DNA from 2 places in the Martelella mangrovi genome. Region 2 is predicted to be linked to the other one. Evidence: riboswitches for the same ligand, from Rfam matches in the RefSeq annotation. Region 2 holds a riboswitch; the other holds the start of a gene.
What was found. Region 2 has a riboswitch for S-adenosylmethionine ahead of ABID12_RS11085 (O-succinylhomoserine sulfhydrylase). Riboswitches for the same ligand answer to the same signal wherever they lie in the genome.

Region 1 (15,586 bases), on a different contig from region 2:
TTTTACCGCGAAAGTAGGCGGACACACAGTTACGAGTGACCTTTCATGCCCAGTTTCCAATTCATCGAACACCCCTTCCCTTTCTGCGAGCCCGGCGAGGCTTCAAATCCGCTTTATGCGGTAACGCCATCCGACCTCGAAAATCCGGACATTCTTCCCGAAAATGTTCGTAATTTTGTCCGTTCGGCGAAATTTTCCGCGCGCGAAGGTGAGGTCCTGCTGCTTCCCGGTGCAGACGGTACGCTTGCAGGCGCTCTGCTTGGCCTCGGATCACGGGCAGAAAACCCATTCGTTACCGGCAGGCTTTCACGGCTTCTGCCGGGCGGAGACTGGCACCTTGCCCGCTATCCCGGTGACAGGACGCAGGCTCTGATCGGTTTTGCAGCCGGCGGCTACCGCTTCGAGCGCTATCTCAAACCATCGAAAGCCGCGCCGGTCCGCCTTGCCATCCCCGAAGACTGCGATGCTGACGCGATCAAACGCAATGTCGCCGCGATCCGGCTTGCCCGCGATCTGATCAACACGCCGGCAAACGACATGCAGCCCGATCACCTGGAGCAGGCCTTCGGGGCCCTTGCCCGTCACTATGATGCCGATTTCAGCGCTGTTCGCGGCGACGATCTGCTGACGAGCGGCTTTCCGCTGATCCATGCGGTTGGCCGCGCCGGGGAAAAGGCGCCGCGTCTGATGGAGATGCGCTGGGGCCGCAAGGGTGCAAAGAGCATCACGCTCGTCGGCAAGGGCGTATGCTTCGACACCGGCGGCCTCGACATCAAGTCGGCGGCCGGCATGGGGCTGATGAAGAAGGATATGGGCGGGGCCGCCAATGTCATGGCGCTGGCGCTGATGATCATGGATGCGGGCCTCGATGTCGACCTGCGCGTGATCGTGCCAAGCGTCGAAAACGCCATCGCCGGCAATGCCTTCCGGCCGGGCGACATCTATCGCTCCCGCAAGGGGCTGACGGTGCAGATCGACAATACCGACGCCGAGGGACGGCTTATCCTCGCCGATGCGCTGGCCTATGCCGACGAGGAACAGCCCGACCTGCTGATCGACATGGCAACGCTGACGGGTGCTGCCCGCGTGGCGCTCGGCCCTGAGGTGATGCCTTTCTACACCGACAGCGACGCATTGTCCCATGCGCTTCATCAGGCAGGCGAACGGCTCTCCGACCCGGTCTGGCGCATGCCGCTTTATCCCGGCTATGACGCCAAACTGAAGACCGGTCTTGCCGATCTCACCAATGCGCCGGCCGGCGGCATGGCAGGATCAATCACGGCTGCGCTTTTCCTGAAGCGCTTCGTCGGCCGCGCCGGAACATGGGCGCATTTCGATATTTACGGCCACGCCCCCGCCGATCGCGATTTCGGCCCGGCCGGCGGCGAGGCTCAGGCAATCCGTGCGATCTTCGAAACAATCAGGACTGTCTGATGGTTATGGAACTCGACAGAAGGCTTCATGCCTTTCGACCGGATCTGGCCGATGCAAGGCTTTCCGGCATGGTGCATGCTGATCATTTCGCCGTATCGGAACCGGCGCAGATCATCGTTCCCGTCGCCCCGCTCCGTCCGCAACCGTCGGAAGCCGCGGTGATTGACAGCCAGCTGCTCTTCGGCGAAGGCGTTGATATTTTCGAGCGCAAGTCCGGCTGGGCCTGGGTCCAGTCGCATTTCGACGGTTATGTCGGCTACATGCCGGAGGCGATGCTGGCCGAGGGCGAGCGCCAGGCCTCGCATTTCATCGCGGTTCCGCGAACCTTTCTCTACCCGGAACCCGACGTCAGGGCGGGACCGGTCTGCGCCCTTTCCATGGGCTGCCGACTGACCTTTGTCGATGAAGTGGAGATGCGCGGCAGCCGGTTCTATCTCTGCTCGGATGGCACGGCCGTGTTTGCCGATCATTGTTTTCCGCTTGACCGGCCATTTGAGCGCGACCCGGTCAAGACGGCGCTGCGGTTTCTGGAAACGCCCTATCTGTGGGGCGGACGTTCGGGCTTCGGCCTTGACTGCTCGGCTCTGGTGCAGATTGCAATGATGATGGCCGGACGGGCGGTACCGCGCGATTCCGACATGCAGGAACTGATGGATGGAGAGCCGGTATCACGCCGCGCCCTGAAACGCGGTGATCTCGTCTTCTGGAAAGGCCATGTCGGCATGATGGAAGACGGCAAGACGCTGGTGCACGCCAATGGCGCGGCCATGCGGGTGACCCGCGAAAGCCTTGACCATGCCATCACCCGCATTGCTCCGGTTTACGGCAATCCGACATCTTATCTGCGGCCCGAGAAAGGCTAAACGCTCTCTCGCAATATATCGAACGTAAAAACGCCGCCCTGATGAGGCGGCGTTTTCACTCATGCCTTGCAGTGCACGCAATTACTTGCGGGCGCTGAGCGGCACGACCGAACCTTTTTCGTCGGTTGCTTCCGGCTCGTTGACGACGCCTTCTTCGTAGGCGCGACCATAGAAGGTGTCGAGCAGGACCTGACGGATTTCCGAGATCAGCGGATAGCGCGGATTGGCGCCGGTGCACTGGTCGTCAAAGGCCTTTTCGGCAACTTCATCGAGGTGATCGAGGAAGTCGGCTTCGCCGACGCCGGCCGCCTGGATCGATTCGGGGATATCGCAGGCCTTGTTGAGGCTTTCGATCCACTTGACCAGGTTTTCAACCGACTGTTCGTCGCTCTTGCCGCCAAGGTCGAGATGGCGGGCAATCTCGGCATAGCGGCACAGTGCCTTCGGCCGGTCATACTGGCTGAAGGTTGCCTGCTTGGTCGGGTTGTCGACCGCGTTGTAGCGGACCACATTGGCCAGAAGCAGGGCGTTCGACAGGCCGTGCGGCAGGTGGAACTGCGCGCCGATCTTGTGCGCCATCGAGTGGCAGACACCGAGGAAGGCGTTGGCAAAGGCCATGCCGGCAATCGTTGCCGCATTGTGAACCTGCTCGCGGGCCTTGGGATCGGCAGCGCCGTTCTTATAGGCCGAGGGCAGATATTCCTTCAGCAGCTTCAGGGCCTGCAGCGCCTGACCGTCCGAATACTCGTTCGCCATGATCGAGACGTAGGCCTCAAGTGCGTGGGTCACGGCATCGATACCGCCATGGGCCGTCAGCGACTTCGGCATGTTCATGACCAGATCGGCATCGACGATGGCCATGGTCGGCGTCAGTTCGTAGTCGGCGATCGGATACTTCACGCCGGTCTTCTCGTCGGTGACGACGGCGAACGGGGTGACTTCCGAACCGGTGCCCGAGGTGGTGGGCACGGCCACGAACTTGGCCTTCACGCCGAGTTTCGGGAAGTGGTAGATGCGCTTGCGGATATCCATGAAGCGCAGCGCCAGATCGGCAAACTCGACTTCCGGATGCTCATACATCACCCACATGATCTTGGCCGCATCCATCGGCGAGCCGCCACCTTGGGCCAGAATGATGTCCGGCTCGAACGAACGGGCCAGTTCCCAGCCTTTGCGGACAACGGCAAGCGTCGGGTCGGCCTGAACGTCGAAGAAGGTCTCGACCTCCATGCCGAGGTTCTTCAGCACCCGGACCGTATCGTTGACATAGCCGTTTTCGAACAGGAAGCGGTCGGTGACGATCAGGCAACGCTTGTGGCCCTTCAGCTCTTCAAGCGCGAAGGGAAGCGAACCGCGACGGAAATAGATCGACGGGGGAAGCTTGTGCCACAGCATGTTTTCTGCCCTCTTGGCGACCGTTTTCTTGTTGATGAGGTGCTGCGGACCGACATTTTCCGAGATCGAGTTACCACCCCACGAACCGCAACCAAGCGTCAGCGACGGCGCCAGGCGGAAGTTGTAGAGGTCGCCGATCCCGCCCTGCGAGGCAGGCGTATTGACGAGAACACGGGCCGTCTTCATCCGTTCGCCGAAGGTGGTGACGCGTTCGGGCTGCAGGTCCTGATCGGTGTAGAGAACCGAGGTGTGACCGATACCGCCGAGCGCCACCAGTTCCGATGCGATGCGGCTGGCGTGATCGAAGTTCTTCGCCTTGTACATGGCCAGCGTCGGCGACAGCTTTTCATGGGCGAAGATTTCTTCCTCGCCGGTGCTTTCGACTTCGGCAATCAGCACCTTGGTGCGCGGCGGCACCTCGATGCCGGCCATGGCCGCGATCTTTTCGGCCGACTGACCGACGATGCCGGCATTCAGTCCGCCGTTTTCCTTCATGATGACGCTGCGGACAGCACCGGCCTCATTGCCCGACAGCACATAGCCGCCATGACTGATGAAGCGTTCGCGCACGGCATTATAGACCTTGTCGACGGCAATCACCGACTGTTCCGATGCGCAGATGACGCCGTTGTCGAAGGTCTTCGACATCAGGATCGAGGCAACGGCACGCTTGATATCGGCATATTCGTCGATCACGGCCGGCGTGTTGCCGGCACCCACGCCGATGGCGGGCTTGCCCGACGAATAGGCAGCCTTGACCATGCCGGGACCGCCGGTGGCAAGGATCAGGTTGATGTCCGGGTGGTGCATCAGTGCGTTCGAAAGCTCGACCGAGGGTTCATCGATCCAGCTGACGATGTCCTTCGGCGCGCCGGCCTTGACGGCGGCTTCCAGCACAACGCGGGCAGCCTCGCAGGTCGAACGCTTGGCGCGCGGATGCGGCGAGAAGATAACCCCGTTGCGGGTCTTCAGGCTGATCAGCGCCTTGAAGATGGCGGTCGAGGTCGGGTTGGTGGTGGGGACGATGGCGCAAATCAGGCCGACAGGTTCGGCAACGGTGAAGATGCCGTATTCCGGCTCCTCCGAGAGGATGCCGCAGGTCTTGTCGTCCTTGTATTTGTTGTAGATGTATTCCGAGGCGAAGTGGTTTTTGACAACCTTGTCTTCCATGACGCCCATTCCGGTTTCCTCATGCGCCATACGGGCAAGGGGAATACGGGCGTCGGCCGCGGCAAGTGCGGCGGAACGGAAAATGAAGTCGACCTGTTCCTGGGTATAGGTCGCAAACTTCTGCTGCGCTGCCTTCGTCCGGGCAACAAGCTGGTCAAGTTCGGTCGTGCTGATGGCCGGCATGGGACTACTCCTGCGCTTTAGCCGAACCGGAAAATGGCCCGGCAATTGCTTAAAAACTGGCGAATAATGGCGGCCGATCTTGGGCTCGGCCTGCCGGCGCGCCTTATCCTTGAAATGCTTCTTTTGTTTTTACCGGCCACTGGCCACAAGAAGCTTGGGAAATCTGTCCGGATAAGGGCCGTCCGTTCTCGCCACGATGTGTGTTTAGGTCGGTTTAAATCGTTTTGTATTGATCGTGATCAAAGAAGCGAAGCTTTTGCGGAAGCGCATGGCCGGATGTGCAAAAGCGCCACAACACCGCCGCCTTCGGGGCGGCTTTCCGGCACCGGCGAAGGGGCGTGACAAAGGATACGATGACGGCCGCAATATTGAAACCGCCTTCGGCAGATTCTTGCCGGAGGCGGTTTCGAAAGCGTCAGTGCGCGGGGTTGAAGCGTTTCAGGCGCAGCGCGTTGGACAGCACGAAGACGCTGGAAAGCCCCATGGCGCCTGCCGCCAGCATCGGCGACAGCAGCGTGCCATTGACGGGAAAGAGAATGCCCGCCGCCACCGGAATGAGCACGGCATTATAGGCAAAGGCCCAGAACAGGTTCTGCGCGATATTGCGCATCACCGCACGCGACAGCGAAATCGCGCTGACAACGCCGGACAGTTCACCCGACATCAACACGACATCGGCGGTTTCAATGGCAATATCGGTGCCCGTGCCGATGGCAATGCCGGTATCGGCAGCGGCCAGTGCCGGGGCGTCATTGATGCCGTCGCCGGCAAAGGCGATGGCGCCATGCCCGGCCTTCAGCTTTTCAAGCGCTTCGACCTTTCCATCCGGCAGCACATCGGCAACCACGGTATCGATACCCACCTCACGGGCAATGCTTTCTGCGGTCTTCCGGTTGTCGCCGGAAATCATCGCCGTTTTCAGCCCGGCGGCATGAAGCGCAGCGATCGCGGCCTTCGCCGAGGGTTTGACCGGGTCGGCAACCCCGATGACACCGGCAGCCTTGCCGTCGACCGCGACGAAAAGCAGGGACCGGGCATTTTCGGCAAGCCTCTCGGCATCGCCGTCCAGCGCCTGCGTGTCGACGCCTGCCCGCGCCATGAAGCGGCGTGCGCCAACGTTCACCTTGCTACCATTGACCGTTGCCGATACACCAAAACCGGGCACGGCAGAAAAGTCGGCCGTTTTTGCAATGTCCAGCCCCTCGTCCTTCACGGTCGTCAGAACGGCTTCGGCAAGCGGATGTTCGGAGCCCTGTTCGACGGCGGCGGCAAGGCCAAGGACCGTGTTCCTGTCAAAGCCATCGGCGGTGACGACGTCAGTGACGACGGGGCGTCCTTCCGTCAGCGTGCCCGTCTTGTCGAATGCGACGATCTTGGTGTCCTTCAGCGTCTGCAGCGCCTCGCCGTTTCTGAACAGCACCCCGATTTCGGCCGCCCTGCCGGTTCCGACCATGATCGAGGTTGGCGTGGCAAGCCCCATGGCGCAGGGGCAGGCGATAATCATCACCGCAACCGCATTGACCAGCGCGAAGGAAAGCGCCGGCGACGGACCGAACACCATCCAGATGACAAAGGTGATGGCAGCGGCCAGCAGAACCGCGGGCACGAACCATGCCGTGACCTTGTCCACCAGCGCCTGCACCGGCAGTTTCGCGCCTTGCGCATTCTCGACCATCTTGACGATGCGCGCGAGAACCGTATCGGCGCCGATGGCGCTGGCCCTGAACGTGAATGTGCCGGTCTTGTTGATCGTGCCGCCGGTTACCGCATCATCGGTGTTCTTGGCGACGGGAACCGGCTCGCCGGAAATCATCGATTCGTCGACATAGGACGTGCCGGAAACAACAACGCCATCGACGGCGACTTTCTCGCCCGGACGGACGACGACGACATCGCCGAGCTTCAGCTCTTCAATCGGCACATCGGCCTGTTCGCCGTCACGTTCGACACGGGCGGTTTTCGGCTGCAGGCCGAGAAGATGGGTGATGGCAGCCGATGTACGCCCCTTGGCCTTGGCTTCCAGAAACCGGCCCAGCAGAATGAGGGTGATGATAACGGCGGAGCTTTCGAAATAGACCTGTGCCGCCCCTTCCGGGAAAATCTGCGGCAGGAAGGTCGCGAATGTCGAATACCCCCATGCCGCCGTTGAACCCAGCATCACCAGCGCATTCATATCCGGCGACAACCGGCGGAAGGACGCTATGCCGTGTCGGTAGAACCGCCGGCCGGGGCCGAACTGAACGATTGTCGCCAGCACGAAATAGAACACATGCAGGGGATAAACGCCGACAGCCGAGGTGAGTGCAGACCCGAAGGCCGGAATGAAGTGCGATCCCATTTCCAGAATGAAAAGCGGCAGGGTGAAGACGAAAGCCGTCAGCAGGTCGCGCTTCAGCGCCGCCCGCTCCTTCTCGCGTGCGTCTTCCTGCGTGGAAACAGCACCGGTTTCAGCACCCAGACGGCGCGGTTCATAGCCGGCCTTTTCTATCGCCGCTTCCACCGTTGAAAGCGTCGTTGCCTTGTCGACCGCGACGGTCGCCTGTTCGGTGGCCAGATTGACCTTTGCCTCCAGAACGCCCGGCACGCGCGAAAGCGCCCGCTCGACGCTGGCAACGCAGGAGGCACAGGTCATGCCGCCAACGCCGATCTTGATGGTTTCAAGCGGAACGCCGTAGCCCGCCTTTTCAATCGCGGCGACGACATTGGCCTTCGCCTTGCGATCGGCCAGCGCAACATCGGCGGTTTCGGTCGCCAGATTGACGGAGACGGTGTCGACGCCGTCAAGCTTGCGGACAACCCGCTCGACACTCGAGACGCAGGAAGCGCAGGTCATGCCGGAAACCGGCAGCACAAGATGCTGCACCTTCCCTGCCGTTGCGGGCTTTTTTGTAACCGTCTGTTCCATTGCGCATTCCTTTTTTTCAACCCGCCGGGTTCCATTCAGCCGGCGCCGGCAAACACCCCGACCGGGCAGCCGCCCCTTCCACGTGCATCACGCTCGGGCTTGCCCCGAGGGTATCCGGCTTCGCGAACCGGCTCTTATTCCGGCCTGTCTGTTACCCGCCCCACTCACCACTTGAGTCATTCTCGTGCCTGACACGAGAATCCATGGGCCTCTCCCCATGCGACACCGGTCGCCGGTTCAATGCCTTGAATCATAAGGCCCAACCGTTTTCCTGCCGCAATCGTGACTGGATCCTCGGGTCAAGCCCGAGGATGACGCAGGAGAAAAAGGCGGGCGTTTTCACTACCCCGCAACGTCGTAACCGACATCTTCAATCGCCTCGACGGCGCTTTCACGGGTCGCAGGCGCAGCAAGGGCAAACGAGGCGGCATTGTTGTCGAGGCTCACTTCGATTTCGGAAATACCGTCGATATCACCCAGCGCCTTTTCAACCTTGTCGACGCATTTGCTGCAGCCCATGCCCTCGATTTTCAGCGTCATTTTCTCAGCCATCATCATGCTCCTTGCTGTTGATGACTGGGAAAATGGGGCTTCCAGTGGCTGGAAGGTCAAGACCTTTGTTTATTTTCCGGGACCATCCCGCTTGTCATGCGCGCAAGGACCTGTCTTTGCTCGGAACATTCAAAAACAGGGAAGCGTGATGATACCGGACGCGGAAAAAGTGCTCATCTACGCACGACGGGGCAGCAGGGTGCTCGTCTTCGATGAGCCGGACTTTCCGGAGGTTCCGCTTCAGGTTCCCGGCGGGACGCTGGAGCATGCGGAAATCCCGATTGCGGCGGCAAAACGGGAATTTCACGAGGAGACCGGACTGCGCCTGAATGAAGGCTGGTCGGCACTTGGCAGCATTGACTATAGCTTCAGAAAAAACGGCGCGCTTCTGTGCCACCGGCGCCATATATTCACGGTTCCCATGCCGGAGGATGCGCCCGAAAACTGGTTTCACACAGAAGAACACGCCTCTGACGGCGGCGGGCCTATCCGCTTCCGGCTGTTTTTCCTTGATTGGAAAGACGCGGCCGGAAACATTGGACTTGGCATGGAAATGCCGCTTTCGTGGCCTGCCTTGACAGCATTTTTCACCTGAAGCGACAGCCCGGCAACAGATTGTCTTTCGCGCCAAGATTGACGTCCGGCAAATGCGGCGTTATCTAGCTTTTCCCTGTGGTGATTTGGCCGGCCGGCTTGCAGCCACGTAAAACAACTCGCTAAAGGGCCGATGCGAGCGGAAAATTCCTGCCCCATCCGGACCGGTAGCGTGTTGAAGGCGGCCGGTTTTTGTTCGGGATTGGAATGAACATGCCTATCAAGATTCCAGATACGCTGCCTGCCTTCGAGACGCTGATTTCCGAAGGCGTGCGGGTCAAGACGGAAACGGTTGCGGAACGGCAGGATATCCGGCCGCTGCATTTCGGGCTGCTCAATCTCATGCCGAACAAGATCAAGACCGAGCTACAGTTCGCGCGGCTTCTGGGCGCCTCCCCGCTGCAGATCGAGCTTTCGCTGGTGCGCGTCGGCGGGCACAAGGCCAAAAACACGCCGATCGAGCATCTCCTGTCCTTCTACCAGACCTGGGACGAGGTGGCAGAACGCAAGTTCGACGGTTTCATCATCACCGGCGCACCGGTTGAGACGTTGCCCTTCGAAGACGTCACCTATTGGGACGAAATGAAGGAAATTCTCGACTGGACCACCACCAATTGCCATTCGACGATGAATATCTGCTGGGGCGCGATGGCAGCTGCATGGCATTTTCACGGCGTCCCGAAGAGGCTTCTCGACAAGAAGGCCTTCGGCATATTCCGCCATCGCAACCTGAAGCCCGCATCGATCTATCTCAACGGTTTTTCCGACGATTTCCAGCTTCCCGTTTCACGCTGGACGGAGGTGCGCCGCGCCGATCTGGAAAACGTGCCGGGCATCGAAATCCTGATGCATTCCGATGAAGTCGGGCCGTGCCTGGCTTATGAGAGCTTTGCCAACCGGCTCTACATGTTCAATCACATCGAATATGATTCCGGTTCGCTCGGTGACGAATACAGGCGCGATGTCGACACCAATGTGCCGATCGAATTGCCGTTCAACTATTTCCCGGCAGACGATCCGAACCGGGCGCCGCTCAATCGCTGGCGCTCGCATGCCCATCTCCTGTTCGGCAACTGGATCAACGAGGTTTACCAGACCACGCCCTACTCTCTGGAAGAAATCGGCAAAGAGCGCGCGGGCGCTTGAAGGTCCGGACATTCCGGCGCAATATCCGCGCTGCAATGCAACATTTTAAATGTGGAGGATAAAAACAATGAGCGCGCCACAACCGGAAACCTTCGGCCAGACCAGCGACGGCAAGACTGTCAGCCGTGTCACGATTGCAGGTGGCGGGCTGACCGCGAAGATCATCAACTGGGGCGCTGTGGTTCAGGACCTGCGGCTTGAGGGGCATGACCATTCCCTGGTTCTGGGGTTTGAGAATTTCGATCACTACCCGGCCTTCTCTCCCTATTTCGGGGCTACGCCGGGGCGCTCCTCCAACCGCATCGCAAACGGCCGCTTTACCATCGACGGGACGGAATATCAGGTCGACTGCAACGAAAACGGCATCACCAACCTGCATGGCGGCAGAGACGGCATCGGCGTCAGCATGTGGGAATTCGAAGAGATTGCCGAAAACCGGGTGACGCTGAAGATCGTCGATCCGGACGGTCGCGGCGGCTTTCCGGGAAACACCACCATCCGTGCCCATTTTCATCTCAAGCCACGCGGCGTTTTCTCGATCGTCTACGAAACCACGACTGACAAGCCGACAGTCGCCAATATCTGCAATCACACCTATTTCAACCTCGGCAACGGCACGGATACGCTCGAGCACACGATGATGATCATGGCCGATCATTATCTGCCGACCGACGAACGGCAGATCCCGACCGGCGAGATCAGGTCGGTTGCCGGCACGCCCTTCGACTTCCGCAAGCCACACCCGCTCAAGCGTGAGGACAAAAATGGCCGGCAGGTTCTGTTCGACCACAATTTCTGTCTGTCGCCCGAGCGCACGGAAAAACGTCCCGTCATCAGCGCCTATGCCCCCTCCTCGCATGTCACCATGGATGTGCTGACCACGGAGCCGGGGGTTCAGCTTTACACCGCCTCGAAACTCGACGAAACGCCGGAGGGGTTGAACGGCTTTCCCTATGGTCCGTTCGCCGGCTTCTGCCTGGAAACACAGGTCTGGCCGGATGCGGTCAATCAGCAGGGCTTTCCCAATGCGGTCCTGCGGCCCGGCAAGACCTTGCGCCAGGAAACGGATTACGTTTTCCACAAGGGCTGAGGACGCGACGGCCCGGCCTTTTGGCTGGCGGCGGGAGGCAGCATAGTGTTCGTTCTGTCAAAGCTGTTCTGGCTGGTGTTCCAGCCGCTGGCCTTTGCCTTCCTGTCGGTCGTGGCGGCGCTTTTCTGCCTGCTCATTGCACGAAGCGGTGCAGCGGCAGTGTTTTCCGGCCTCGCCGCGCTGACACTTGGCATAACCTGCTTCACCAATCTCGGCACGGTTTTGCTGGCCGATCTTGAAACCCGTTTCGCCCGGCCGGAACTTTCCGGACCGCCCGCCTGCGCCATCGTGCTCGGCGGAGGCATCAATACCGGGGCCTCGGCCCGCCGCGGCACGTATGTATTCACCCGCGCGGCCGATCGGTACATCGAAGCACTCCGCCTTGCCCGACTTTATCCGGATATGAAAATTCTGGTCACCGGCGGCGATAACGCGCTGACCGGCGCCAGAAATGGCGAAGCAGAACCGGCAGCCCGGCTGTTTGCCGATCATGGCATTGCGTCCGCGCGCCTGCTCTATGAGCCCGATGCCCGCAACACCGCGGAAAATGCCGCCAATACGGCAGCCCTGATGGCAAGACAGGCAATGGAAGGGCCATGCCTGCTGGTGACATCGGCCTACCACATGCCGCGTTCCGTTGCGCTGTTCGAGAGAACGGGCATGAGCATCACGCCCTGGCCTGCCGACTACCGGACGGATGGAAAGCTCCGCTTTTCCGCAAGTTTCGACCGGCCGATGACCAATGCCGCCATGCTTTCCACGGCGCTGCGTGAATGGGCCGGCCTTATCACGGCGCGGATACGCGGCCACACGGCACAGCTTTCGCCCCGCCAGAACGGATAAGTTCAGCAGGGTGTCTCAGGCTGACGGTCTTCAAATTTCAGGATTTCTTCGGGCGCAGCCGGACAACCACATCGATATGGGCGATTTCCATCCCGTCCGGCGGCGTCGGCAGACCGTTTAGGGAAATACCATCCGCAGGCATGTCGACGACATGGTTTTCACCTTCGATAAAGAAATGGTGATGATCGGAGGTGTTGGTGTCGAAATAGGTTTTTGCGCCCTCGACGGCCAGAACCCGGATCATGCCGGCATGGGTGAACTGATGCAGCGTATTGTAGACAGTGGCAAGGGAAACCGGCACGCCGGCTTCCTGGGCCTCGCCATGCAGTTCCTCGACGGTCACATGACGATCACCCTTGGCGAAAAGCAGATCGGCCAAAGCCACGCGCTGACGCGTCGGCCGAAGACCGCTTGCACGAAGCTTTTCTTCTGATACACGATTTCTCGGTGTCATATCCACTTTCAGGGCTTCATCTAACAAAATGCAAATATAGCTCCGTATAACGGTATTGAGAATCGCTTTCAATAGGGCAAGGGCTTGCAGCGTTTGAAATTAAACTGCAAATACCCGGCTAAAACACGTTTCACTCTGGTCGCGGAAGTCGGCTTCCTGTATGGCCACGGTGAAGAGAATAACAATTGAGTTGCGGGATTTCCGGCCAACGACATATCGGCGCATTGCTGCAACAGGGATACGCCCCTATCTTGAGCCCGGTACCGAAAACCCCTCGAGGAACGAAGGGAAGCAGAGTTTTAATGAGCACAAGACAATCGCATTTCGATTACGAGGACATCATCAAGTGCGCCGAAGGTGAACTTTTCGGCCCCGGCAATGCGCAGCTTCCGATGCCGCCGATGCTGATGTTCAACCGCATCACCGAAATTTCGGAGGACGGCGGCGCCAACGGCAAGGGCCATGCCCGCGCCGAATTTGACATCACACCCGACCTCTGGTTTTTCGATTGCCACTTCAAGGGCGATCCCGTGATGCCGGGATGCCTGGGTCTTGATGCGCTGTGGCAGCTCACCGGATTTTATCTCGGCTGGCTTGGCGAGCCCGGCAAGGGCCGCGCGATTTCCACCGGCGAGGTGAAGTTTTCAGGCATGGTCACGCCGAAAAACAAGCTTGTCGAGTATGGCGTCGACTTCAAGCGCGTCATGCGCGGCCGTCTGGTCCTCGGCATTGCCGATGGCTGGGTGAAGGCCGATGGCGAAGTAATCTACAAGGCCTCCGATCTCAGGGTCGGCCTGTTCCAGGAACAGTAAGCCGCAATGCGCGGTTACGCCGGTCGCCCGGTGAATGCGGAGGAGAAAGAGAAGGATCGAATATGAGACGTGTTGTCGTTACGGGATTGGGAATCGTTTCCTCGATCGGAAACGATGCCGCCGAAGTCACCGCTTCGCTGCGCGAGGCAAAATCAGGCATCTCTTTCTCGCCGGATTTCGCCGAGCACGGCTTCAAGTGCCAGGTCTGGGGGCGGCCGACGCTCGACCCCACCGATCAGGTTGATCGTCGCGCCATGCGTTTTCTGTCGCAGGGCGGTGCGTGGAACCACGTCGCCATGAAACAGGCGATTGCCGACAGTGGCCTCGAAGACGGCGATATCACCAATGAGCGCACCGGTATCATCATGGGTTCCGGCGGTCCGTCGACACGTACGATCGTCGAGGCGGCACTGACTACGGAAAAGAACGGTTCGCCCAAGCGTATCGGCCCATTCGCCGTGCCGAAGGCAATGTCTTCGACGGCATCGGCCACGCTTGCCACATGGTTCAAGATCCACGGCGTCAACTATTCGATATCCTCCGCCTGCTCGACATCCGCACACTGCATCGGCAACGCTGCCGAAATGATCCAGTGGGGCAAGCAGGACGTGATGTTTGCCGGAGGCCATGAAGATCTCGACTGGACCATGTCCAACCTGTTTGACGCCATGGGCGCCATGACCAGCGACTTCAACGAGGACGCCGCGCACGCCTCGCGCGCTTATGACGCCGCCCGTGACGGCTTCGTCATTGCCGGCGGCGCCGGCGTTGTCATTCTCGAGGAACTGGAACACGCGAAAGCCCGCGGCGCCAAGATCTATGGCGAAATCATCGGCTATGGCGCAACATCGGACGGTTACGACATGGTCGCGCCTTCCGGCGAAGGCGCCGTGCGCTGCATGCGCCAGGCGCTTGCGGATATCGGCGGCGGAGAGATCGACTATATCAATACGCATGGCACCTCGACACAGGTCGGCGACAGCCAGGAAATCGGTGCGATCCGGGAGGTCTTCGGCGACAAGATCCCACATATCCAGTCAACCAAGTCGCTCACCGGGCACTCTCTGGGGGCTGCCGGCGCACAGGAATCGATCTACTCCCTGCTGATGATGCAGGAAGGGTTTATTGGCGAAAGCGCCCATATCGAAGAGCTGGACCCCGAATTCGAAGGTGTCCCGATCGTACGTCAGCGCATCGACCATGCCAAAATCGACACCGTTCTTTCAAACTCGTTCGGCTTCGGCGGCACGAACGCCACGCTGGTTTTCCGGCGTTACAATGGATAATGCGTATATGACCGGACTTATGCAGGGCAAACGCGGCCTCATCATGGGTGTTGCCAACAACCACTCCATTGCCTGGGGCATTGCCAAGGCCGTCCATGCCGAAGGCGCGGAACTTGCCTTTACCTATCAGGGCGAAGCACTCGGCCGGCGGGTTCATCCGCTTGCTGCCGAACTCGGCTCGGATTTCGTCGTGCCCTGCGATGTGGAAAATATCGAGAGCGTTGATGCGGTCTTCGATGCCATCAAGGAGCGCTGGGGCAAGCTCGATTTCGTGGTTCATGCCGTTGGCTTTTCCGACAAGAGCGAACTCAAGGGGCTCTATGCCGACACCACGCGGGAAAACTTCGTCCGCACCATGGTGATTTCCTGCTTCTCCTTTACCGAGATCGCCAAGCGCGCGGCAGACCTCATGACCGATGGCGGATCGATGCTGACGCTGACCTATGGCGGGTCGACGGCGGTGGTGCCGAACTACAATGTCATGGGCGTGGCAAAGGCAGGCCTAGAGGCGTCCATGCGCTATCTTGCCGGTGACTATGGTCCGCGCGGCATTCGCGTCAACGCCATTTCGGCGGGCCCCGTACGCACGCTGGCCGGTTCGGGCGTCGGCGATGCGCGTCTCGTCTATGCCTGGCAGCAACGCAACGCACCGCTGAGACGCTCGACCACGATCGAGGACGTCGGCGGCTCCGCACTCTACCTCCTCTCTGACCTCGCCTCCGGTGTCACCGGAGAGATTCATTTCGTCGATAACGGCTACAATATCCTGTCAATGCCGATCCCTGAAATGATGCGCAGAGGCGATCCCGAGACCTGAGCGCCTGCGTCACCTCTAAAAAACACAACCAAAAATAGAAAA
Region 2 (15,586 bases):
ATGTGCCCCACTTCATCCATTCGCCGTTCTATGTCTATGCCTATGCCTTTGGCGACTGCCTGGTGAATTCGCTCTATGCCGTCTACCAGAATGCCGAAAGCGGCTTTCAGGACAAGTATTTCGAGATGCTGAAGGCCGGCGGCACCAAGCACCATTCCGAACTGCTGAAGCCGTTCGGCCTCGACGCATCCGACCCGGCCTTCTGGAGCAAGGGGCTTTCGATGATCGAGGGCCTGATCGACGAACTCGAAGCACTCGACAAGGAATAGGATGAAGCGCGCCGTCTTCCGGGACGACCTTGCCGGTCGCATGCTGAGCTTTTGCGACCCGCATGCGCTGATTGTGGCCGAAACCCCGGCAGATGTGCCGGGCGCCTTCGCCCACATGGAAGAAGCCCGCGCCGCAGGCCACTGGCTGGCGGGCTACATCTCTTACGAGGCGGGGTTCCTGCTGGACCCCGCCTTTTCCGCGCATCCGCCTGAAAAAGGGGAAACGCCCTATATCTGTTTCGGGGTTTTCGATGCGCCCGCAAAGACCGGTCTCGCGACCGCCAGCGTGGAAAGTCCCTTCCTCTCCGGCGTTCGCCCCGCCTGGGATTTTGCGGCCTATCGCCGGCGTTTCGAAAACCTGCATGCCCATCTGATGGCCGGCGACTGCTACCAGGGCAATCTGACATTCGCGGTTCATGCCCGCTGGAGCGGCGATCCGGTTGAAGCCTTTCATGGCTTTGCCGAACGTCAGCCGGTGCGCTACGGCGCCTATGTCGACCTTGCCGGACCGCGCATTCTCTCGCGTTCGCCGGAACTGTTCTTTTCGGTCGACAGCGACGGTTTCATCGAAACCCATCCGATGAAGGGAACGGCCGCGCGCGGGGCCACTCCGGCCGAAGACGAGGCGATCATCGCGGCAATGCTGGATGACGACAAGACGCTTGCCGAAAACTGCATGATCGTCGACCTGCTGCGCAACGACATCTCGCGGATTGCCGAACCGGGCAGCGTGCATGTGCCGAAACTGTTTGCAATCGAGACATATCCGACCCTTCACCAGATGGTCAGCCATGTGCGTGCGAAGCTGAATGCCGATGCTGACCTGCAATCGATTTTCGCCGCACTGTTTCCCTGCGGCTCGATCACCGGCGCGCCGAAGATATCGGCGATGAAAATCCTGCAGGCGCTGGAAGACGGGCCGCGTGGCGCCTATTGCGGCGCGATCGGCCATATCGCGCCGGACGGCACCATGCGCTTCAATGTCGCCATCCGCACGATCACGCTGTTCGATGACGGGCGGGCGGTGTTCAATGTCGGCGGCGGCGTTGTCCTTGATTCGACCGCGCGCGCCGAATATGAAGAAGCCTTGCTGAAAGCCCGTTTTGCCGCCGGCGACCTGTCCGCCGCGCCGGCCGGTTAACCGGCCGATTAAGGAGACCGCGATGATCCTGATTTCGCTGACCTATGTGGCGCCCATGGAAGCTGTCGAGAAGCATTTCGACGGCCATATCGAATGGTTGAACCGCCATTATGCCAGTGGCGATTTCATCGCCTCGGGACGCAAGGTTCCCCGCACCGGCGGCGTCATCATCGCGCGCGGCAGCCTGGAGGCGGTGCGCACGATCTGCGAAACCGACCCCTTCGTCAGCGAGGGCGTGGCAACCTACGAACTGACCGAAGTGGATTTTTCCAGAACCATCGCCAGCGCCGAAGGGCTGAAGTCGTCGTGACGGTATGACCAGCGAACGCCCCTTCCGGATGTTGCCCTGCGCCCGATCCTACAAGGGCATGAAGGACGCCGATATCGATGCCCTTCGCGATCATCTTGGAGAAGTTTTGAACTGACTTCTGGAATGGCGGCAACAAATCCGCTTTACTGTTGCGCGACGCTGTGGTCACGCTTCATGCGCGACAGCAGGCGTCGGGGAACAAAACAGCCGCGCCAGGATTTCCCTTGCGTTCGCGGCAATCGCTTCGTGCGCTGGCACCAACCGAGAAGGAAACGGAAATGCTTCAGGAATACCCGATCCACGCCGAAATCACCGGACCCATTGTCATGATCGGTTTCGGGTCCATCGGGAGAGGCGCCCTGCCCCTGATCGAGCGGCATTTCAATTTCGACAAGTCGCGCATGGTGATTATCGACCCCAACGATGCCCACGCCAATATCGCGGCGAACCACGGCGTCCGCTTCATCCATGCCGCCGTAACCAAGGACAATTACGAGGAACTGCTGGAACCGCTTCTGACCGAAGGCGATGGCCAGGGCTTTTGCGTGAACCTGTCCGTCGACACCTCGTCGCTCGACCTGATGAAGCTCTGCCGCTCGCTCGGCGTGCTTTACATCGACACCGTGATCGAACCCTGGCTCGGGTTTTATTTCGACGAAAACGCCGACAATGCCGCACGCACCAACTACGCGCTGCGCGAAACGGTGCGCAAGGAAAAGCGCAAGAACCCCGGCGGCACCACCGCCGTTTCCTGCTGCGGGGCCAATCCCGGCATGGTGTCGTGGTTCGTCAAGCAGGCGCTCGTCAATCTGGCCCGCGACACGGCCATGAATTTCGTCGAGCCGATGGCGGACGACCGCGAGGGCTGGGCGCAGCTGATGAAGGATGCCGGCGTCAAGGGCGTTCATATCGCCGAACGCGACACCCAGCGCTCCAAGTTTTTGCGCCCGCAGAACACATTCTGGAACACATGGTCGGTCGAAGGCTTCGTGGCCGAGGGCATGCAGCCCGCCGAACTTGGCTGGGGCACGCACGAAAAATGGATGCCGAAAAATGCCAAGAACCACAAGAAGGGCTGCAAGGCCTCGATCTATCTCGAGCAGCCCGGCGCCAATACGCGGGTGAGAAGCTGGTGCCCGACGCCCGGTCCCCAATACGGCTTCCTCGTCACCCACAATGAATCGGTTTCGATTGCCGACTACTTCACGGTTAAAAACGACAAGGACGAGGTGACCTACCGGCCAACCTGCCACTATGCCTACCATCCGGCCGATGTCGCCGTACTCTCCCTTGATGAAATGTTCGGCAATGGCGGCAATGCGCAGCCGGAAAGCCTGGTGCTGGAAGAAGCCGATATCCTGACCGGGATCGACGAACTCGGCGTGCTGCTCTACGGCCACGACAAGAACGCCTACTGGTACGGCTCAAGGCTTTCGATCGAGGAAACCCGCGATCTGGTGCCCTATCAGAACGCAACGGCGCTTCAGGTCACCTCCGCCGTTCTCGCCGGCATGGTCTGGGCGCTGGAAAACCCGGAAGCCGGTATCGTCGAAACAGACGAAATGGACTATCGCCGCTGCCTTGAAATCCAGTCTCCCTACCTCGGCCCCGTCGAGGGCCACTACACCGACTGGACCCCGCTCACCGACCGCCAGACCTTCTTCGAGGAGCGCAAGGACGAGAAAGACCCCTGGCAGTTCAAGAACATTCTGGTGCAGTTCTGAGAACTGGTTCGCCAATCGCGATGCGTCATCCTCGGGCTTGACCCGAGGATCCAAACACGTGTCCACACGGCCGACGCTGGCGGTCGGCTCGCCGCAGCGCCAGCGCTTACGTTTCTCGCGACAGACGTAGCTGGATGCTCGGGTCAAGCCCGAGCATGACACACGTTGAAGGAGACCGCGTTCGGGAAACACCGAAGATGTGCCCCAACGCCGGCAATTCGACCGCCCGGTTTCCTTGCTCGAATCCGCGTCTCACCCCACCCGAAAATGCTTCGACAGCTTCAGCCCCTGCGCCTGATAATTCGAGCCCAGCCCCGAGCCGTAAAGCGCCGTCGGCGGGTCCATCATGTGCTCGTAGACAAGGCGGCCGACGATCTGGCCGTGCTCGAGGATAAACGGCACCTCGTGGCTTCTGACCTCCAGCACCGCGCGCGCGCCCTTGCCGCCGGCACCCGCATGGCCGAAGCCCGGATCGAAAAAGCCGGCATAATGAACGCGGAATTCGCCGACCAGCGGATCGAATGGCGTCATCTCCGCGGCATAAAGCGGCGGCACGTGGACGGCTTCGCGCGAGACGAGAATATAGAATTCGTCCGGGTCGAGGATCAGCTCCCCCTTGCCGCGCCCCTCGATCGGCTCCCAGAAATCGAGAATATCGTAACCGGCCTTGCGGTCGACATCGATGACACCGGTGTGGTGCTTGCCGCGATAACCGACCAGCCCTTCGCCCTCCAGATCGATCGAAAGCGCGATGCCGCCATCGGAAATGTTGGGCATGTCGCTGGCCACCAGCGTTTCGGCGCGGTGCAGCACCATCAGCGCATCTTCGGCAAGCACCGCATGGCCGGAGCGGAAGCGGATCTGTGAAAGCCGCGAGCCCTGCCGCACGATGACAGGAAAGGTCCGCGGTGAAATTTCGAGATAAAGCCGTCCCTCGTAACCTGCCGGGATGATATCGAATTCCTGTGCGAAATCGGTGATCACCCGGGTGAAGATATCGAGCCGTCCGGTCGAGCTTTTCGGGTTGGTCGAGGCCGACAGGTTTTCCGGCAGGTTCAACCCCTCCATCAGTTCGACAATATAGACGCAGCCGGTTTCCAGCACCGCGCCTTGCGTCAGGTCGATCTCGTGCATGCTGAGCCGTTCAAGCTTGTCGCTCACCCGGTGTTGCGGGCCAGGCAGAAAACTGGCGCGCACCCGATAGGCTTTGGCGCCAAGCCTGAGGTCGAGACTTGCGGGCTGAATCTGGTCATGATCGAGCGGACTGACAGTCGTCAGGTTGTTGTGCTCGAGTAATGCGGCAATGGCGTGATCGGCCAGTATTCCGGGCTTCTTTGACATGTTTTGCTCCTGTTGGCCGACAAAACCAATCTTTCAGAATTGACGCAAGCGCTTAGAGGGATTATGCCGCATTATCCCTGTGGTGATTTGGCCGGTCGGCTTGCAGCCACGTAAAACAACTCGCTAAAAGACCGGGTAACCGGTCCCTTCGCGACCGGTTTTTTTGTTTGGAGAAAGAAGATGAAGAAGTCCTTGCGTCCGCAAACCAAACTCGTTCATGCAGGCAGCCTGCGCTCGCAGTATGGCGAGATGTCGGAAGGCATCTTCATGACGCAGGGCTTTCTTTATGAAAACTCCGCCGCAGCCGAGGCGCGCTTCAAGGGCGAGGACGATGGCTTCATCTACGCCCGTTACGGCAGCCCGACCAATGCCATGTTCGAGCAGCGCATGTGCGCGCTGGAAGGGGCGGAAGATGCCCGCGCCACAGCATCGGGCATGGCCGCCGTCTCCGCCGCCATCCTGTGTCAGCTGAATGCCGGCGATCATATCGTTGCCGCCCGTGCGCTGTTCGGTTCCTGCCGCTGGGTCGTGGAAACGCTGGCGCCGAAATACGGCATTGAATGCACGCTGGTCGATGGCCGCGATATCGCCACCTGGGAAGCCGCCGTCAGGCCCAATACAAAACTGTTCTTCCTCGAAAGCCCGACCAATCCGACGCTTGAGGTTGTCGATATCAAGGCCGTCGCCGACCTTGCCCATCAGGCCGGTGCCCGCCTCGTGGTCGACAACGTATTTGCCACCGCGCTCTACCAGAAGCCGCTCGAACTGGGCGCCGATGTCGTCATCTATTCGGCCACCAAGCATATCGACGGTCAGGGCCGCTGCCTTGGCGGCGTCATCCTGTCGTCGAAGGAATGGATCGAGGAGGAACTGCAGGACTATTTCCGCCATACCGGTCCGGCACTTTCGCCCTTCAATGCCTGGCTGTTGATGAAGGGGCTGGAAACCTTCCCGCTGCGTGTGCGCCAGCAGACGGCCAGTGCGGGAAAGATCGCCGACTTCCTCGCCGATCAGAAACAGGTGGCCCGCGTAATCTATCCCGGCCGTGCCGACCACCCCCAGGCCGACATCATCAGCAAGCAGATGACGGCCGGTTCGACGCTGATCGCCTTTGAACTGAAGGGCGGCAAGGAAGCGGCCTTCGCGCTGCAGGACACGCTGGACATCGTCTCGATCTCCAACAATCTCGGCGATGCCAAGAGCCTGATCACCCATCCGGCGACCACGACGCACAAGAACCTTTCCGACGAGGCACGCGCCGAACTCGGCATTACCGGCGGCACGATCCGGTTTTCCGCCGGCATCGAGGATACCGATGATCTGATTGACGATTTTGCCCAGGCACTTGCAAAACTGCCGGGATAAGCGTCAAGATTGCGGCTCGGGACCGATCGGAGGCGGCCATTGGAGAGCATAACGACGGATGAAGTCGAAGTCAGGGTGGAAACCCGTTTTCTCGACGAACACTCCTCCCCTTCAGAGGACCAGTTCGTCTGGGCCTATGACATCGAGATCGTCAATCACGGTGCAATCGAGGTCCAGATCATCTCCCGCTACTGGACCATCACCAATGCCGACGGGGCTGTTGAAGTCGTCAACGGCCCCGGCGTTGCCGGCAAACAGCCGGTTCTCGCCAGCGGCGAACGCTTTTCCTATCAGTCAGCCGCTCCGCTCGATACGGCCTCGGGCATCATGGTCGGCCATTACGTGATGCGCACCGGCGATAACCGTCTGCTAAAGGTGGCAATCCCACCGTTTTCTCTCGATTCGCCCTACGAAGATCGCCCGCATCACTGAGCGCGGAAACGAAAACCGCCCCTCCTGCTGGAAAGAGCGGTTTTCCGATTTCACCAAAACCTTAGCGCTTACCCGCGTGACATGACATCCTCGACATCGTCGCCGTCATATTCCTGCAGCTCGATATCGCGCTGTTCCCTGCGGAACCGGTCGAAGACCTCCTGCGAAACCCGGCCTCGCACCGCCATCAGGAACACCAGGATCGACAGCAGGGCAGCCAGGATCGAATCGATCGGATGAGGGATGACCCCGAGACCGCCGCCATAGCCGCCGAGATAGGAGAGAACGGCGATCCCGGCCATATAGACGCCGAACCAGACCGCGCTCATCGGCTCAAGGTCCTCACGCCCGATCACCGCCAGCCTGAGGAAGAACAGCGCCGCGCCAACGGCCAGAAGCGCAATCAGCAGCCAGATCGTGCTCCAGCCCGACCAGTAGATCATCAAGCTTGCAATCATGAAGGCAACAGCGCCGGTGAGGCCGGCTGCCGGCACCACAAAGGGACGGTGTGCATTGGGCGCGAGATAGCGGAAGGCGACCATCGAAACCGGACCGGCAATGAACGACAGAACCACAGCTGCACTGTTGAGCGCGAGAATTTCCTGGAACGGCAGGACGACCAGCATGAACAGCGCCACGACATAGTTGAGGAGCAGCGCCCACAGCGGCACGCCATGGACGTTCAGCCTCGCAAAAAGGCGCGGAAATACGCCATTATTCGACATCGCAAGCGCCAGACGGGCGTTGGAGCCGACCGAGACGAGGCCGCTGCCGGCCGGCGAGATCACGGCCGCGACATTCAACATGCTCAGCAACCAGAGAACGCCGACCGAGGTGGCCAGCGCACCGAGCGGGCCCAGTTCGTGGCTGGCCTCGATCGTCTGCCAGCCATTGGCCAGAGACGCCGGGTCGATGGCGCCGACAAAGGCGACCTGCAGACCGATATAGATCGCCAGGCAGATGAGCACCGAGAAAATCAGCGCCAGCGGGATCACCCGTTGCGCATTTTTCACTTCACCGGCCAGATCAATGGCATGCCGGAACCCGATAAAGGCAAAGACAACCCCGCCGGTCGATACCGCGGCGAAGATGCCCGGCACCCCGAACGGCGCAAAACCGCCCGCAGATGTGAAATTCGATGGCTCGAACCGTGCAGCAATGATGGCGACGATGAAAATCACCGGGACGACCAACTTGAACCAGGTCATCGTCGTGTTGATACGGGCAAACCAGGCAACACCGAAAACATTGACCACCGTCAGCACCGCGAGGAAGAGGGCGGCGGCAAGATAGCCCGCCAGGGTCAGCCCGCCGGCGGCATTGGTCAGCCACGGAAGGTAGGAGGAGGCATAGCCGAGCGAGGCCTTCACCTCGATCGGCGCGGTGGTGCAATAGCCCACCCATGCGCTCCACCCCATGGCCAGCGCCAGAAGCCGCCCGTGGGAAAATTGCGGAATACGGGCGATGCCGCCCGCAATCGGAAAAAGTGTCGAGTTTTCTGCATAGGTCAGGGCGATCAGCAGCATCGCCACTGCCCCGATCAACCAAGAAATAATCGAGGCCGGACCGGCCAGCTGGGCCGTATCGAGTGGTGCAAACAACCACCCCGATCCCAGAACGCCGCCCACGGCGACAAAAGTCAGTCCAACCAGGCCAATATCGCGTCGCATTGCCATTTTGGTGCTCCCCCAGCGTAACGCGTTTTATCGAACGCAGCTGACCACCCCTGCTGGCTCACTACAGTGAATTTGCATTTCTGCAATTATGAGTATTCATGCGCACGTAATTTCGTGTCAACTTATTTACGCGTCGTTCCGTCAGATTCTGCTGTCGACGTGAACACAGGCTTTGACCCGAAAGTCGAGAAATTCTCCGCTCTTATTGCGGAGAAAGAAGGGCGCTCGGGCCAAGCATTGGCCGGACTAGGCATTGCTCGCCCGAAGCTTGACCAGATCTTCGACCGGGCGGAAGCTGTCGGAACTTGCCGCACGCCACCAGTCGGCATAGATCGTGGAATCCGGATCGGACAACAGCACGCCTTCAGCCAGGAAGGGATGCAGCTTGTCCAGCGGCACGGATTCATGCGAGCCAACCCGGTGCATGATGTGGTGCGGCTGCAGGTCCTGCGGATGGGCGTAGCCACAGGCCGCGACGATATCGGCCAGTGCTTCAAGCGTCTTCTTGTGAAAGCGGGCGGCGTGGCGCCCCTGTTCCTCGGGCACAAGGGCGCGCTGGCGCCACTTGTCCTGGGTGGTCACCCCGGTGGGACAGGTGCCGGTGTGACAGCGCTGGGCCTGAATACAGCCGACAGACATCATGAAGGCGCGCGCCGCGTTGCACCAGTCGGCGCCCAACGCCAGATTGTGGGCAAGCCCCATGCCGGAAAACACCTTGCCGCTGCCCGCCAGCCTGACATGCTGTTTCAGACCCGCGCCGACCAGCGCGTTGCGCATCAGAAGAAGCCCGTCCCAAAGCGGCATGCCCACCCAGTCGGCAAGCTCAAGCGGCGCTGCCCCCGTGCCGCCTTCCGCGCCGTCGACGACGATGAAATCCGGATAGATGCCGGTGGTCATCATCGCCTTGACCAGCGCGAAGGGTTCATGCGGCTGACCGACGCAGAATTTGATGCCGACGGGCTTGCCGCCGGAAAGCTCGCGCATCGACGCGGCAAATTCCAGCATCTGCGCGGGCGTGGAAAACGCCGAATGCCCGCGCGGCGACAGACAGTTCTCATAGACCGGAACACCGCGCACCTCGGCAATCTCGGGCGTGACCTTGGAACCCAGAAGCATGCCGCCATGGCCGGGCTTGGCCCCCTGGCTGACCTTGATTTCGGTCATCTTGACCGCATCATTGGACGCCTTGTCGCGGAATTTTTCCGGATCGAAGTGGCCATCCTTGTCACGCGCGCCGAAATAGCCCGAGCCGATTTCCCATACGAGGTCACCGCCATATTCGAGGTGGTGGCGGCTGAGACCGCCCTCGCCCGTATCCTGATAGAAACCACCGTCGCGGGCGCCGATATTCATCGCCTTGACGGCATTGGCGGAAAGCGCGCCGAAACTCATCGCCGAAATATTGAGGATCGAGGCCGAATAAGGTTTCGAGCTCTGTTCGTTGCCGACCATCACCCGCGGAGACAGATCAGGGTTCCGCTCGGGCACCATGGAGTGCGAGATCCAGTGATGCGGCTCCTCGTAGAAATCAAGTTCCGTCCCGAAGGGAATAGTATCGGCAAGCCCGTGCGAGCGGGTCTTGATCAATTCGCGCGCGGCATAGGAATAGGGCGTTCCGTGCGTATCGTCTTCCACCGCATAGGCGCGGATGAAGGGCCGAAGCGACAGCGCCAGCCAGCGCAGACGCCCCGCAGCAGGATAGTTCCGTGTGATCGTCCAGGATGACTGGAACCAGTCATAGGCCGCAACGGCAAGTGCCGGGATCGTGAACAGCAATATCCAGAACCATCCGGCCGCAATCGCCACCACCGTAAAGAAAGCAGCCGCAATCGGCACGATGCACCGCAGAAGCATATCAACCATCGGGAACCTCTCCTTTGTTGTCTTCCTGCGCTACCAGAACACGTGCAATCTGGCTAGCATACACAGCGCAACCTCAGGGAATAATGGATTCCTTTGCTACCGCAAGTAAGAACTAGTGTTCCCAGGGCTTTTTCCTGTGCGGCGCCAGCGGCTTGACCGGATATTTGCCAAACTGGGTCGGCTTGCCCAGAGCCTGCGCCACAATCCGGTAGGCACGACGATAATTGAGAAGACCGCCGACGAAAAACAGAACACTGCCGACAAGGTACTGCCAGGCGAGGAAGGCATCCAGCCTGGCCTCGTCGGCCGCGTTTGCGAGGTTCCACAGATAGGGGATCGAGGCGACGGCAAACAGGGTTGAGCCGACCACGAAGGTCACCGCGGTCAGGTTCATCATCTGAAGGGTGACGAGGTCGTCCGCCTGCACGATCTGGATGACGTTGATCACGGCACCGATCACGAAAAGCACGCTGCCGATGATGAAACACCAGGCACCGGCGATGTACCAGCCGACATCGGAGAGAAAAAAGATACTGCCGGCCACGAACAGAAGCGTGCCGGAAACATAGGTCCAGGCAGCCCAGAACTCCAGCCGGTCCCAGATGGTGGCCGGGTTCTTGCGCTCCCTGGCATAGGCGAACACTTCGATCAGGTCATGTCCGGTGACGAGCAGATAGAGAAGCGATCCGAAGAAAAAGATCCACGCCCCGAGATCGGCATAGGCCGAAAGCGAGGGGAAAAAACAGATACTGCCGAAAATGAAGACTGCACCGCCCAGCTGATAGGCCGCCGCGTTGATGGTTTCCCATCGGAAGTTCTTTCTGACTGCCGGATCGTCAGCAACGAAGTCATGCATGCGCGGGCGGTTCACGAACATATGCGGCATTGGGGGTGCTACTCCTTCTGTCGCGGCGATCATGGCGTGCATAAAAGCGGTTGAAAAGCCCCGGTAATGCACAAAATCCGGGCGGGCGCCCTGCCGTCCCGGCCTAGATCGCCAGAGCCTCTTTCAGCGTCAGGCCGTCGCGCGGGCGCAGATCGAGGTCGCTTTCCATCAAATCGAGATGATGCAGCATGGTCTGGGTCGCGCGTTCGCCGTCACCGGCCTCCAGCGCGTTCAGAATATCCTCGTGTTCGGAATGACCGCAGCTCGACACGCCGGAGCGGCCGTAAAGCGCAATCACCAGCGAGGAGCGCACCACCAGTTCGTTCATGAATTTTTCCAGCACGGCATTGCCGGAAAGGGCGGCAATCATCAGGTGAAAATCACCGGAAGCCTTGATCTCAAGCCGTTTCGCCGCCACGCCGCGCTGCGCCTTGTGGTGGTTTTCATGCGCCAGATGCGTGCGGAATCGTGCGATATCGGCGGGCGTCATGTGCCCGATCGCCATCGTGATCAGGCTCGGTTCGATCAGCCGCCTTGCGGCAAACACCTGTCGCGCTTCTTCCGGCGTCGGATTGGATACACACGCCCCCCGGTTGCGCTCGGTCTGGACAACACCTTCGAAGGTCAGCATCTGCAATGCAGAGCGGGCAACCGTGCGGCTGACATTGAAAAGCGTGCCGACTTCGGCCTCCGGCAGGCGCGTTCCGGGTGCAAGCCTTCTGTCGACAATCGCATCCCGCAATGCGTCGCGAATACTGGCCGCCCTGTCTTCCTGCGACGCATCCGGCGGAAGTTGCGGTGTCTCCGAGAGTTCGATCTGATGTTTCATAATCTGCCTTTTAGCGCCGCATTTTTTGTTTGCAAACAGCCGAACTGAACCTTTCTCCAGATTGCACACAATTTGACCTTCTCATTGCGTGCAAAGATTACTTTTTACGCATGCACCATCGCATGCCTGTTTACGCTGACGTCAAGGAATAAATTAATTCAGCAAAATCAATTCTCTAAATTTTATGCGTCAAACTGGCACGTTTGATGCTTCACAGTTTACCAGTGAAACGGGGACCTGTGATGACCAAAGCAGCCGCGATAGAGATTGCCTCTGTATCCAAAATCTACGGGCACACGACTGCAGTTGATGCCATTGACCTGAAAATTCCCGCCGGCACCTATTGCTGTCTGCTCGGCCCGTCCGGCTGCGGCAAGACGTCGACGCTGCGGATGATTGCCGGCCACGAGTCGATATCGAAAGGCGATGTCCTTCTCGGCGCCAAGAACGTCACCGGCCTGCCGCCGGCGCGCCGCGGCACGGCGATGATGTTTCAGTCATATGCGCTGTTCCCGCATCTCGATCTGATCGAAAACGTCGCCTTCAGCATGAAGATGAAGGGCGTTGCCAAGGCGGAGCGCAATGAAAAGGCGCTCGACATGCTGAAGCTGATGCAGCTCGAGGCCTATGCCGAGCGGCGACCCGCCCAGCTTTCGGGCGGCCAGCAGCAGCGCGTGGCGCTTGCCCGCGCCCTGATCACCGATCCGGAAGCCCTGCTGCTCGACGAGCCGCTTTCCGCGCTCGACCCGTTTTTGAAGGTGCAGATGCGCGCGGAGCTGAAAAAGCTGCAGACATCGCTCGGCATCACCTTTGTTCATGTGACCCACAGCCAGGAAGAGGCCATGGCGCTTGCCGACCTGATCGTGGTGATGAATGACGGCCGCATCGAGCAGGCGGCAACCCCGCGTGAGGTATTCGAAAAACCGGCCACGGCTTTCGTTGCCCGTTTCATGGGCGATCACAATGTCATTTCCGGCAAGGTTGCGGAAAAGACCGGCGCCGGCATCATGCTCAAGGTTGCCGAGGGCGGACAGTTCGCCGCCGTCGGCCGCGCATCCGAGGTCGGTGAAAAAGCCGATATCGCGGTGCGCAACGACCATATCCGCATCGGCAAGACAGAAACGCCGGGGCTTGGCTTTACCGGCATCGTCACCACCGTCGAATATCTCGGCGCGACGGTGAAGCTGATCCTCAACGGCGCCGGCGTCGAGGATTTCACCGTCATTCTTTCCGATTCCCGTTTCTTCGAAACCCCTGTTCGCGTGGGTGAGGCCGTTTCCGTTCACTGGAACGCCTATGACGCGATCATTCTCGGACAAAAACAACAATAAATGTCTTCAAAGATCTTCACAGGAGAACTGTAACGTGACTGACACTTCGAAAAAGAAATCCTCGGGCCTGACCCGTCGCAAACTGCTCAAGACCGCCGCAGCCGCCACCGGCACCGCCATCGGCTCCGGCGCCATCACCGGCTTCCCGACAATCTGGGCGCAGAACCCGATCACGCTGCGCCAGTTCGGCACGGGCGTTTCCAACATCAATGCCGTTGCCCAGAAGTGCAAGGAAGACCTCGGCATCACGCTGGAAATGACGGCGATGGATTCCGACGCCGCCGCCCAGCGCGCCGCAACCCAGCCGAATTCCTACGACATTGCCGATGTCGAATACTGGATCCTGAAAAAGATCTGGCCGACCGGCGTAATCCAGCCGATGGAAGTCGAGCGCCTCACCTATTACGACGATATCGTGCCGCTGTTCAAAACTGGCAAGCTGACGCCGGACAGCGAAATCGCGCAGGGCACCGCCCCGCATACGGTCGGCTTCGTCAATGCCCCCGGCGACAAGACCTTTGCCTCGTCCGAGACCGGTTACATGACGATGGTTCCGACCATCTACAACGCCGATACGCTCGGCATCCGCCCCGACCTCGTCGGCCGCGAAATCAACTCCTGGGCCGACATTCTCGATCCCGCCTTCAAGGGCAAGACCTCGATCCTCAACATCCCGTCGATCGGCATCATGGATGCCGCTATGATCATGGAAGCCGATGGCCAGATCACCTATGGCGACAAGGGCAACATGACCAAGGACGAGATCGACCAGACGATCGAATTCCTGATCAAGACCAAGCGGGACGGCCAGTTCCGCGCCTTCTGGAAGACCTTCGATGAAAGCGTCAACCTGATGTCGTCGGGCGAAGTGGTCATCCAGTCGATGTGGTCGCCGGCCGTTGCCGCCGTTCGCGCCAAGGGCATCCCGTGCAAGTATCAGCCGCTGAAGGAAGGCTACCGCGCATGGGGCGGCGGTCTTGGCCTCGCGTCCCATCTTCAGGGCGCCCAGCTCGATGCCGCCTACGAATACATCAACTGGTATCTCTCCGGATGGGTCGGCGCCTACCTCAACCGCCAGGGCTACTATTCCGCCTGCATGGACACCGCAAAACAGTACATGACCGACAATGAATGGGGCTACTGGATCGAAGGCAAGCCGGCGAGCGAAGATATCCTGTCGCCCGAGGGCAAGGTCATGGAAGAAGCCGGCGCCGTGCGTGACGGCGGTTCGTTCGAAGAGCGCATGGGCCACGTTGCCTGCTGGAACTCCGTCATGGACGAGGACCGCTACATGGTTCGTCGCTGGAACGAGTTCATCGCTTCGTAATGAAAACCGGGGGGAGCGGCGCCTGCCGCTCCTTCCCGCTCTTTGCGTCCGGTCATGCCGGACATGCAAGGCTCTAAAAAGACGACATGCCCTTCCCCAAGGCCCGACCGGAGGCTTTTGGAAATGACATGGCGAACGACAAAACGGATGAGCCCATGACCACGACCGCAAATGCCAAGCCGCAAAAGCTTCCCCGAAAGGGCCCGAAGCTGTCGGCAGGACTGATTTCCTGGCTGCAGGCCGCCCCGCTTGCCGTCATTCTCGGCGTCTTCCTGGTTCTGCCGCTGATCCTGATCGCCGTCGTCAGCTTCTGGGATTACGACTTCGCGATGATGTATCCCGGTTTCTACACCTTCAACTATGCCGAAACCTTCGGCTCCTGGGTCACGTGGAAGACCTATCTCAACACGGTCAAATATGCGGCCATGGTCTGGGGCATCACGTTGGTGATCGGTTTCTGGGTCGCTTATTTTCTCGCCTTCCACATCCGCACGGCGGCTATGCAGACCATCCTGTTTCTGATCTGCACCGTGCCGTTTCTGACGTCCAACATCATTCGCATGATTTCGTGGATACCGGTTCTCGGGCGTCACGGCATCGTCAATTCGGCACTGGTCAACGCAGGCATTGTCAGCGAACCGGTGGAATGGCTGCTCTATTCGGATTTCGCGGTCGTGCTGGCCATGGTGCATCTTTATACGCTGTTCATGGTCGTGCCGATCTTCAATTCGCTGGTCCGCATTGACCGGGCCCTGATCGAGGCGGCGCGCGATGCCGGCGCCTCCGGCGTCCAGATCCTCACCAATATCATCATTCCGCTGGCCAAGCCCGGCATGGCAATCGGCACGATTTTCGTCGTGACGCTGGTGATGGCCGATTTCATCACCGTGCTGGTCATGTCCGGCGGCCAGAGCGCCTCCGTCGCGCTGATGATGCGCAACCAGATGTCGCTGTTGCAATATCCGGGAGCGGCGGCGAACGCCGTCGTGCTTCTGATCGTCGTGTTGATGATGGTCGCCGGAATCCTGCGCGTCGTCGATATTCGCAAGGAGCTTTGATCCATGAACGGCGAAAACCGCACCCGCGAATTCT

Region 1: linked by a shared signal. The riboswitch ahead of ABID12_RS16215 (homoserine O-succinyltransferase) and the one ahead of ABID12_RS11085 (O-succinylhomoserine sulfhydrylase) in region 2 are both predicted to bind S-adenosylmethionine.

The regions. Positions count from the first base shown of each region.
Region 1 is NZ_JBEPLY010000012.1:136,466-152,051, forward strand. It holds gene ABID12_RS16180 (leucyl aminopeptidase family protein) at 46-1,434, shown strand; gene ABID12_RS16185 (C40 family peptidase) at 1,440-2,297, shown strand; gene adhE (bifunctional acetaldehyde-CoA/alcohol dehydrogenase) at 2,379-5,045, opposite strand; gene ABID12_RS16195 (hypothetical protein) at 5,079-5,387, shown strand; gene ABID12_RS16200 (heavy metal translocating P-type ATPase) at 5,461-7,950, opposite strand; gene ABID12_RS16205 (copper ion binding protein) at 8,293-8,502, opposite strand; gene ABID12_RS16210 (NUDIX hydrolase) at 8,507-9,097, shown strand; SAM riboswitch at 9,165-9,242, shown strand; gene ABID12_RS16215 (homoserine O-succinyltransferase) at 9,310-10,242, shown strand; gene ABID12_RS16220 (aldose epimerase family protein) at 10,310-11,332, shown strand; gene ABID12_RS16225 (YdcF family protein) at 11,378-12,175, shown strand; gene irrA (iron response transcriptional regulator IrrA) at 12,213-12,629, opposite strand; gene fabA (3-hydroxyacyl-[acyl-carrier-protein] dehydratase FabA) at 12,932-13,441, shown strand; gene fabB (beta-ketoacyl-ACP synthase I) at 13,504-14,727, shown strand; gene fabI (enoyl-ACP reductase FabI) at 14,735-15,544, shown strand.
Region 2 is NZ_JBEPLY010000006.1:189,801-205,386, reverse strand. It holds gene ABID12_RS11110 (M3 family oligoendopeptidase) at 1-269, shown strand, start outside; gene ABID12_RS11105 (aminodeoxychorismate synthase component I) at 271-1,410, shown strand; gene ABID12_RS11100 (YciI family protein) at 1,433-1,720, shown strand; gene ABID12_RS11095 (homospermidine synthase) at 1,999-3,444, shown strand; gene ABID12_RS11090 (2'-deoxycytidine 5'-triphosphate deaminase) at 3,697-4,785, opposite strand; SAM riboswitch at 4,855-4,932, shown strand; gene ABID12_RS11085 (O-succinylhomoserine sulfhydrylase) at 4,966-6,150, shown strand; gene apaG (Co2+/Mg2+ efflux facilitator ApaG/CorD) at 6,190-6,582, shown strand; gene ABID12_RS11075 (APC family permease) at 6,651-8,258, opposite strand; gene ABID12_RS11070 (FMN-binding glutamate synthase family protein) at 8,505-10,121, opposite strand; gene ABID12_RS11065 (YrhK family protein) at 10,234-11,007, opposite strand; gene ABID12_RS11060 (GntR family transcriptional regulator) at 11,111-11,836, opposite strand; gene ABID12_RS11055 (ABC transporter ATP-binding protein) at 12,079-13,167, shown strand; gene ABID12_RS11050 (ABC transporter substrate-binding protein) at 13,202-14,494, shown strand; gene ABID12_RS11045 (ABC transporter permease) at 14,650-15,552, shown strand; gene ABID12_RS11040 (ABC transporter permease) at 15,556-15,586, shown strand, end outside.